2 regions of the Paraburkholderia youngii genome follow, and region 2 is predicted to be linked to the other one. Evidence: predicted binding sites of a transcription regulator. Region 2 holds the regulator's gene; the other holds the start of a gene.
The links. Region 2 encodes LexA, which represses DNA repair genes until DNA is damaged. Its sites were predicted from a motif close to ACTGTATNNNNATACAGT; they were not measured.
Positions count from the first base shown of each region.

Region 1 (3,415 bases), 4.6 Mb from region 2:
CGCGCCCGGCGTCTGCGGAAACTCGACGGTCGTATACGCGACGCGGATGTCATTGCCGCGCAGCACGTCGTCGCGGAATTCGACGAGGCCCGGTGGCGGGCGGTCCTCCTCGTGCGGCAGCGGCATGTCGCGCTCGCCGGCCACCAGCTCGCCGCGCGTGCCGAGCACCTGAAAGAACACGCTGTCGACGTTGTCGGCGCGCAGGAAATCGCGCGTCGACTCGGGCAGCGACAGCTCCGCGACGCCGTTGACCGGATGGATCTGGCGCGCGAGCACATAGGCGTCGGTTTCGAGCGCGCGGTCGAACGGGCCGTTCGCGATCGACTTCGCGACCAGATAGGTGACCGCGAGGCTCATCGGCCACAGCAGCAGCAGCGGCGCGAGCATCCAGTCGAGAATCTCGCCGAACAGGGAGCGCGGACGCGCTTCGGCGGCGGCTTCGGTTTCGTCGGGCGGGGCGAACGGGTTGGCGTAGCGCGCGTCGCGCGCCTCGTCGAGGTCCGCCGCGTGCGCCGTGGCGCGATCAGCGCGTGCGGACATCGCTGGCCTCTATTTGTAGTGATGGCTCGCCGGCATCGCGGCAGACGACGGCGCGGTGGATGGTGGTGCCGCTTGTGCCGCTTGTGCCGTTTGCGGCTCGGAGCCGGCAGCGGCGGCGGGCGTGTTCGCATTCGCCGGCGGCGCCGCTTTTTCGAGGCAGTAGCCGAGCCCGCGCACGGTGATGATGCGCACGCCGCTCGGCTCGATCTTCTTGCGCAGCCGGTGCACGTAGACTTCGATCGCGTTGTTGCTGACTTCCTCGCCCCATTCGCAAAGATGGTCGACCAGCTGCTCTTTCGAGACCAGCCGGCCGATCCGTTGCAGCAGCACTTCGAGCAGACCGAGCTCGCGCGCGGACAGATCGATCACCTGGTCGTTGACATAGGCGATGCGGCCCACCTGATCGAACGACAGTGAGCCATGCCGCACGACGGTCGGGCCACCGCCGGCACCGCGCCGCGTCAGCGCGCGCACGCGAGCTTCGAGTTCGTTCAGCGCGAAGGGCTTGGCCATGTAATCGTCGGCGCCGAGGTCGAGGCCTTTGACGCGTTCGTCCACACTGTCTGCGGCGGTCAGGATCAGCACGGGCAGGTTCGAATTGCGCGCGCGCAGGCGGCGCAGCACCTCGAGCCCGGACATGCGCGGCAGGCCCAGATCGAGGATCAATAGGTCGAACGTCTGCATTGACAACGCGGTATCGGCTTCTACGCCGCTTTTGACGTGATCGACCGCATAGGCCGATTGGCGGAGTGATCGAACCAGACCGTCCGCGAGTATGCTGTCGTCTTCGGCAATCAGAATTCGCATGGTGCGCCAGCCTGGCTTTGCCGGCACCGTGGGGCTTGCCCCGGCGCGCAGCGGTCTCCGAACATTATTGTGGGTAGTGGGGGTGACGCGACAGTAAAAATGCGCGTTCGCATGATAATCGCGCTTGCCAAAACCACTGTTTTTTTATACAGTGTCTGCGTTTCGTGTGATGTCCTGCAGGCTCCGCTCAATTCGAGTGAAACCACGGGTGCACACCTGCCTCAGACGCCGTTCATCATAGCAAAGGACGATTCATGGAAGAAAGCAAGAAAGGCTCGGCTGGACTGACTGCTGAAAAGAGCAAGGCTCTCGCCGCCGCGCTCGCGCAGATCGAAAAGCAGTTCGGCAAAGGGTCGGTCATGCGGCTCGGCGCAGGTGAGGCAGTCGAAGACATCCAGGTGGTCTCCACCGGATCGCTCGGCCTCGACATCGCATTGGGCGTCGGCGGTTTGCCGCGCGGCCGCGTGGTCGAAATCTACGGTCCGGAATCGTCCGGTAAAACCACGCTGACGCTTCAGGTCATCGCCGAAATGCAGAAGCTCGGCGGCACCGCGGCGTTCATCGACGCGGAACACGCGCTGGACATTCAATACGCGGGCAAGCTCGGCGTGAACGTCGCCGACCTGCTGGTCTCGCAGCCGGACACCGGCGAGCAGGCGCTCGAAATCGCCGACGCGCTGGTGCGCTCGGGCTCGATCGACATGATCGTGATCGACTCGGTGGCGGCGCTGGTGCCGAAGGCGGAAATCGAAGGCGAAATGGGCGACTCGCTGCCGGGTCTGCAGGCGCGTCTGATGTCGCAGGCACTGCGCAAGCTGACCGGCACGATCAAGCGCACGAACTGCCTCGTGATCTTCATCAACCAGATCCGCATGAAGATCGGCGTGATGTTCGGCAACCCGGAAACCACCACGGGCGGTAATGCGCTGAAGTTCTACGCGTCGGTGCGTCTGGACATCCGCCGCATCGGTTCGATCAAGAAGAACGACGAAGTGATCGGCAACGAAACGCGCGTGAAGGTTGTCAAGAACAAGGTGTCGCCGCCGTTCCGCGAAGCGATCTTCGACATCCTGTACGGCGAGGGCATCTCGCGTCAGGGCGAAATCATCGACCTCGGCGTGCAGGCGAAGATCGTCGACAAGGCTGGCGCATGGTACAGCTACAACGGCGAGCGGATCGGTCAGGGCAAGGACAACGCGCGTGAATTCCTGCGCGAAAATCCGGACATCGCTCGCGAAATCGAAAACCGTATCCGCGAATCGCTGGGCGTCACCGCGATGGCGGACGCCGTGACTGGCGCGGGCGCTGAAGTCGCGGACGAAGAAGAGTAAGCATCACGTGATACGCAAAGGCCGGCCGCTGTCCGGTTCCGACTCTGGACGCCATCCGGACGGCCCGCGCGACACGGCGGATGGATCGCCAGATTCCGGCGATCCATTCGATCCGTTCGAATCGTTCGACGCACACGACCGCGCCTCAGGCCGCGGGCCGCAGCGTACACGGTCTGCATCCCCTGCAGCATCGTCCAGCCCGGATTTCTCCGGGCGCGATTCCCGCCCCCCCTCCGAAGTCACCTACAGCCGTTCGCGTCGCCAGGCCGACGAAGTGAAGCCGGGGCAGGCCGACCAAGACGACAGCAGAAAATCCCAACGCCCAGCCCGTTCGCTGAAAGCACGGGCGCTCGGCTATCTGTCGCGTCGCGAATATAGCCGCGCCGAACTCGCGCGCAAGCTGAAGCCCTACGTCGAGGAAACCGATTCGCTCGACACGGTGCTTGACTCGCTGGAAGCCGAAAACTGGCTATCGGACTCGCGCTTCGCGGAAAGTCTGGTTCACCGGCGCGCATCGCGGCTTGGCACGAGCCGCATTCTCGGTGAACTGAAGCAGCACGCGCTGAACCCGGCGGTCGTCGAAGAGGCGAGTGCGCAATTGCGTGCAACCGAACTCGCGCGCGCCCAGGCGGTCTGGCTCAAGAAGTTCGGCCAGCTGCCACAAACGCCGGCGGAGCGCGCGAAGCAGGCGCGCTTCCTGGCGTCGCGTGGCTTCTCCGGCGCGACGATCGGCAAGA
Region 1 covers NZ_JAALDK010000001.1:186,470-189,884, forward strand. Annotated here, with positions in the region: gene G5S42_RS00885 (sensor histidine kinase) at 1-540, opposite strand, end outside; gene G5S42_RS00890 (response regulator transcription factor) at 550-1,347, opposite strand; gene recA (recombinase RecA) at 1,602-2,678, shown strand; gene recX (recombination regulator RecX) at 2,686-3,415, shown strand, end outside.
Region 1: a site for LexA is predicted at 1,483-1,500, ahead of recA (recombinase RecA). Genes of this name have one in related genera too.

Region 2 (3,415 bases):
ATGCGCTCGGCTTGCGGAAGGTCAACGTGGTCATGCTGGATACTCGTTCATGGTTGATGCTCGCGCGGTTGTTCGTGTTGCGGTGTTGCGGTGTTGCGGTACTACCGCCCTGCTGGCCAGCGGGTCCCGGTTAGCCGAAAGCGCGCCCATTGGGCGCGCCCTTGTTGCCTGTGCCCGTGCTTCAGGCGATGCTTGTTACTGCGGCTGATAAATCGAATCGAATACGCCGCCGTCCGCGAAATGGGTCTTCTGCGCGTTGGTCCAGCCGCCGAACGAATCGTCGATCGTGTACAGCTTCAGCTTCGGAAACTTCGCGGTCAGGTCGGCCGGCACCTTGTTCGAACGCGGACGATAGAAATTGCGCGCGGCGATCTCCTGCCCTTCCTCGCTATACAGAAAGTTCAGATACGCGTCGGCCAGCTTGCGCGTGCCGTGTTTGTCGACGACCTTGTCGACCACCGCGACCGGCGGCTCGGCCAGGATGCTCACCGTCGGCACCACGATCTCGAACTTGTCCGGACCGAACTCCTTCACCGACAGAAACGCCTCGTTTTCCCACGCGATCAGCACATCGCCGATACCGCGCTGCACGAAGCTGGTGGTCGCGCCGCGCGCGCCCGAATCGAGCACGCCGGCGTTCTTGTACAGCTTGCCGACGAACTCCTTGGCCTTCTGGTCGTTGCCGCCCGGCTGATGCTCGGCGTACGCCCACGCGGCCAGGTAGTTCCAGCGCGCGCCGCCGGAGGTCTTCGGATTCGGCGTCACGATCGACACGCCCGGCTTCACCAGATCGTCCCAATCCTTGATGTGCTTCGGGTTGCCCTTGCGCACCAGAAACACGATCGTCGACGTGTACGGCGAGGCGTTGTCCGGCAGACGCTTCTGCCAGTTCTTGTCGACGAGCCCCTTGTTCGCGATGGCGTCGATGTCATATGCGAGCGCGAGCGTCACGACGTCGGCCTGCAGACCGTCGAGCACCGAGCGAGCCTGCGCGCCCGAGCCGCCGTGCGACTGCTTGAAGGTGACGGCTTCGCCGGTCTTGGCCTTCCATTCTTTGCCGAATGCCTGATTGATGTCCTGATACAGCTCGCGCGTCGGATCGTAGGACACGTTCAGCAGCGTGGTGTCGGCGTGCGCGACGCCGCTTGCGCCCAACATGCCGAGCGTACCCACCGCGCCGACGGCAAGCGCCGTGATCAGTTTTCTGGTTCGAGCCGCGAGCCCCGTATGCCGATGGTTCATTTCAGTTTCTCTCCGCGTGATGGTCCGCTGATAAGCGTCTGGTGTTGTTTTGCGTCGCGGTCACGTGCACATGAGCGCTAACCGGAAGCCAGTCTATCGAAGGGCTTTCATCATTAAAAATAATGTTTCTTCATTTTTTAATGCCCAAAAGTGGTAACGGCAGACGCACCGGCTGTTCAGACGCCGAAATCGTCGCCATGTCGCCGATAAACGACGCCCCAGCGCGCCCCTTGCGTCGAACTTAAAGTAAAGCTTGAAATGCGCCGAATACTGTATAAAAATACAGTCACCTGTTCATACATACAGTGGCCATGACCAAACTCACCGCACGACAGCAGCAGGTTTTCGATCTGATCCGCCGCGCGATCGAACGCACCGGCTTTCCGCCCACTCGCGCGGAAATTGCCGCCGAACTCGGTTTCAGCTCGGCCAATTCCGCGGAAGAGCATCTGCGCGCGCTGGCGCGCAAGGGCGTGATCGAACTCGCGGCCGGCGCGTCGCGCGGCATCCGCCTGCTGTCCGGGCAGGAGGATGCGCCGCACCAGTTCACGCTGCCGCATGCGGGCCTGATGCAGTTGTCATTGCCGCTGATCGGCCGGGTCGCGGCGGGTAGCCCGATCCTCGCGCAGGAACATATCTCGCAGCACTACGCGTGCGACCCGGCGCTGTTCTCGAGCAAGCCCGATTACCTGCTGAAGGTGCGCGGCCTGTCGATGCGCGACGCCGGCATTCTCGACGGCGACCTGCTCGCGGTGCAAAAGCGCAGCGAAGCGAAAGACGGCCAGATCATCATTGCGCGGCTTGGCGACGACGTGACGGTCAAGCGTCTGAAGCGCCGGCCGAACGGCATCGAACTGATCGCCGAAAACCCCGACTACGACAACATCTTCGTGGAAACCGGCAGCGCGGATTTCGCGCTCGAAGGAATCGCGGTCGGGCTGATTCGCCCCAGCGAGTTCTGATCTTTGTTGCCGGAACGCTCGCGCCGGTTTGTCCGAACCAAGCCGCATTAACGCCCGCATTACGCCGCGCATTCAAGCCGCATCGTCTGGAGAGACTCATGGAACGCCTTGCCCGCCTGCTGCCTTTTCGCCAGTTCGGCCGTCTGCGCCATCTGCGCAAGCTCACGCCTTGCGCGCCGATCGACGCGCCCGCGGCGCGCACGCCGCCGCTGTTCGACGTGCCTGCCGAAGCTTCCGGTCTGCCGTCGTCGTTGCCGGCGTTTGCGCGCGTATCGCTGAATTCGGCGCTGAATATCGCGGAGCCCGCGCGCCGCGCTCCGGTGCGGGTCTATCATGGACCGTCGCGACTGATCATGGTCGGCACCGTCGACGCCGTATGCCGTATGATCGATCGTTGCATAGCCGACGAAGCCAACGTGCACGGCGCGGTGTTCGAAGCCTGAGCGAATTCTGAGCACGCATGCAATAAGCACTTCGGATGTTCAGAGATTCGCGTGGAATGGGATCGTTTCGACCTCGCCGTGGTCGACGTTAGATCATCACTGACGTGGAGTCCCATTCGATGACAATTCCGAAACGCACACAGGGCAGCGCCACCCGGCCGCTGCTGATCACGCTGATCGTGGTGATCGTGATTGCCGCGCTAGGCTTTATTTACGCGTCACCGTATCTCGCGGTGAACAATCTCAAACGCGCGGCAGACGCGCGTGACGTGCAAACCGTCAATCAGTACGTCGACTTCCCCGCGCTGCGCGATAGCCTGAAGCAGCAGGTGGGCGCCATGCTGACGCACCGGCTCGAAGCGGATGCCGGGAACAAGATGGCCACGATCGGCGCGGTGATCGGCGTGACACTGATCGGCCCGCTCGTCGATGCCTATGCGACACCCGACGGCGTCGCGGCACTGCTGAACGGCATGCCGCCGCGCGGCACACCGGGCGAGCAACCGTCAGCACCGCCAGCCGCGGGCGGAGAAGCGCCGGCCGCATCGGCCGCGGGCGACACCACCACGCACGCAAGCGCGCCGCCGCCCGGGCGCCAAAGCACGGCCGGCTATCGGAGTCTCAACGAGTTTGTGGTCACGTACCGGCGCGGCGAAGGCAACGCGAACTATTCGGCTATCTTCCGTCGCGAAGGGCTGGTCACGTGGAAGCTCGCGGCGATCAATCTGAACGAGTGAGGTTCAAGCCGTGAACTGAAGAGATGCGCGG
Region 2 covers NZ_JAALDK010000001.1:4,772,310-4,775,724, forward strand. Annotated here, with positions in the region: gene cysT (sulfate ABC transporter permease subunit CysT) at 1-34, opposite strand, end outside; gene G5S42_RS21855 (sulfate ABC transporter substrate-binding protein) at 196-1,242, opposite strand; gene lexA (transcriptional repressor LexA) at 1,554-2,204, shown strand; gene G5S42_RS21865 (hypothetical protein) at 2,303-2,647, shown strand; gene G5S42_RS21870 (DUF2939 domain-containing protein) at 2,767-3,384, shown strand.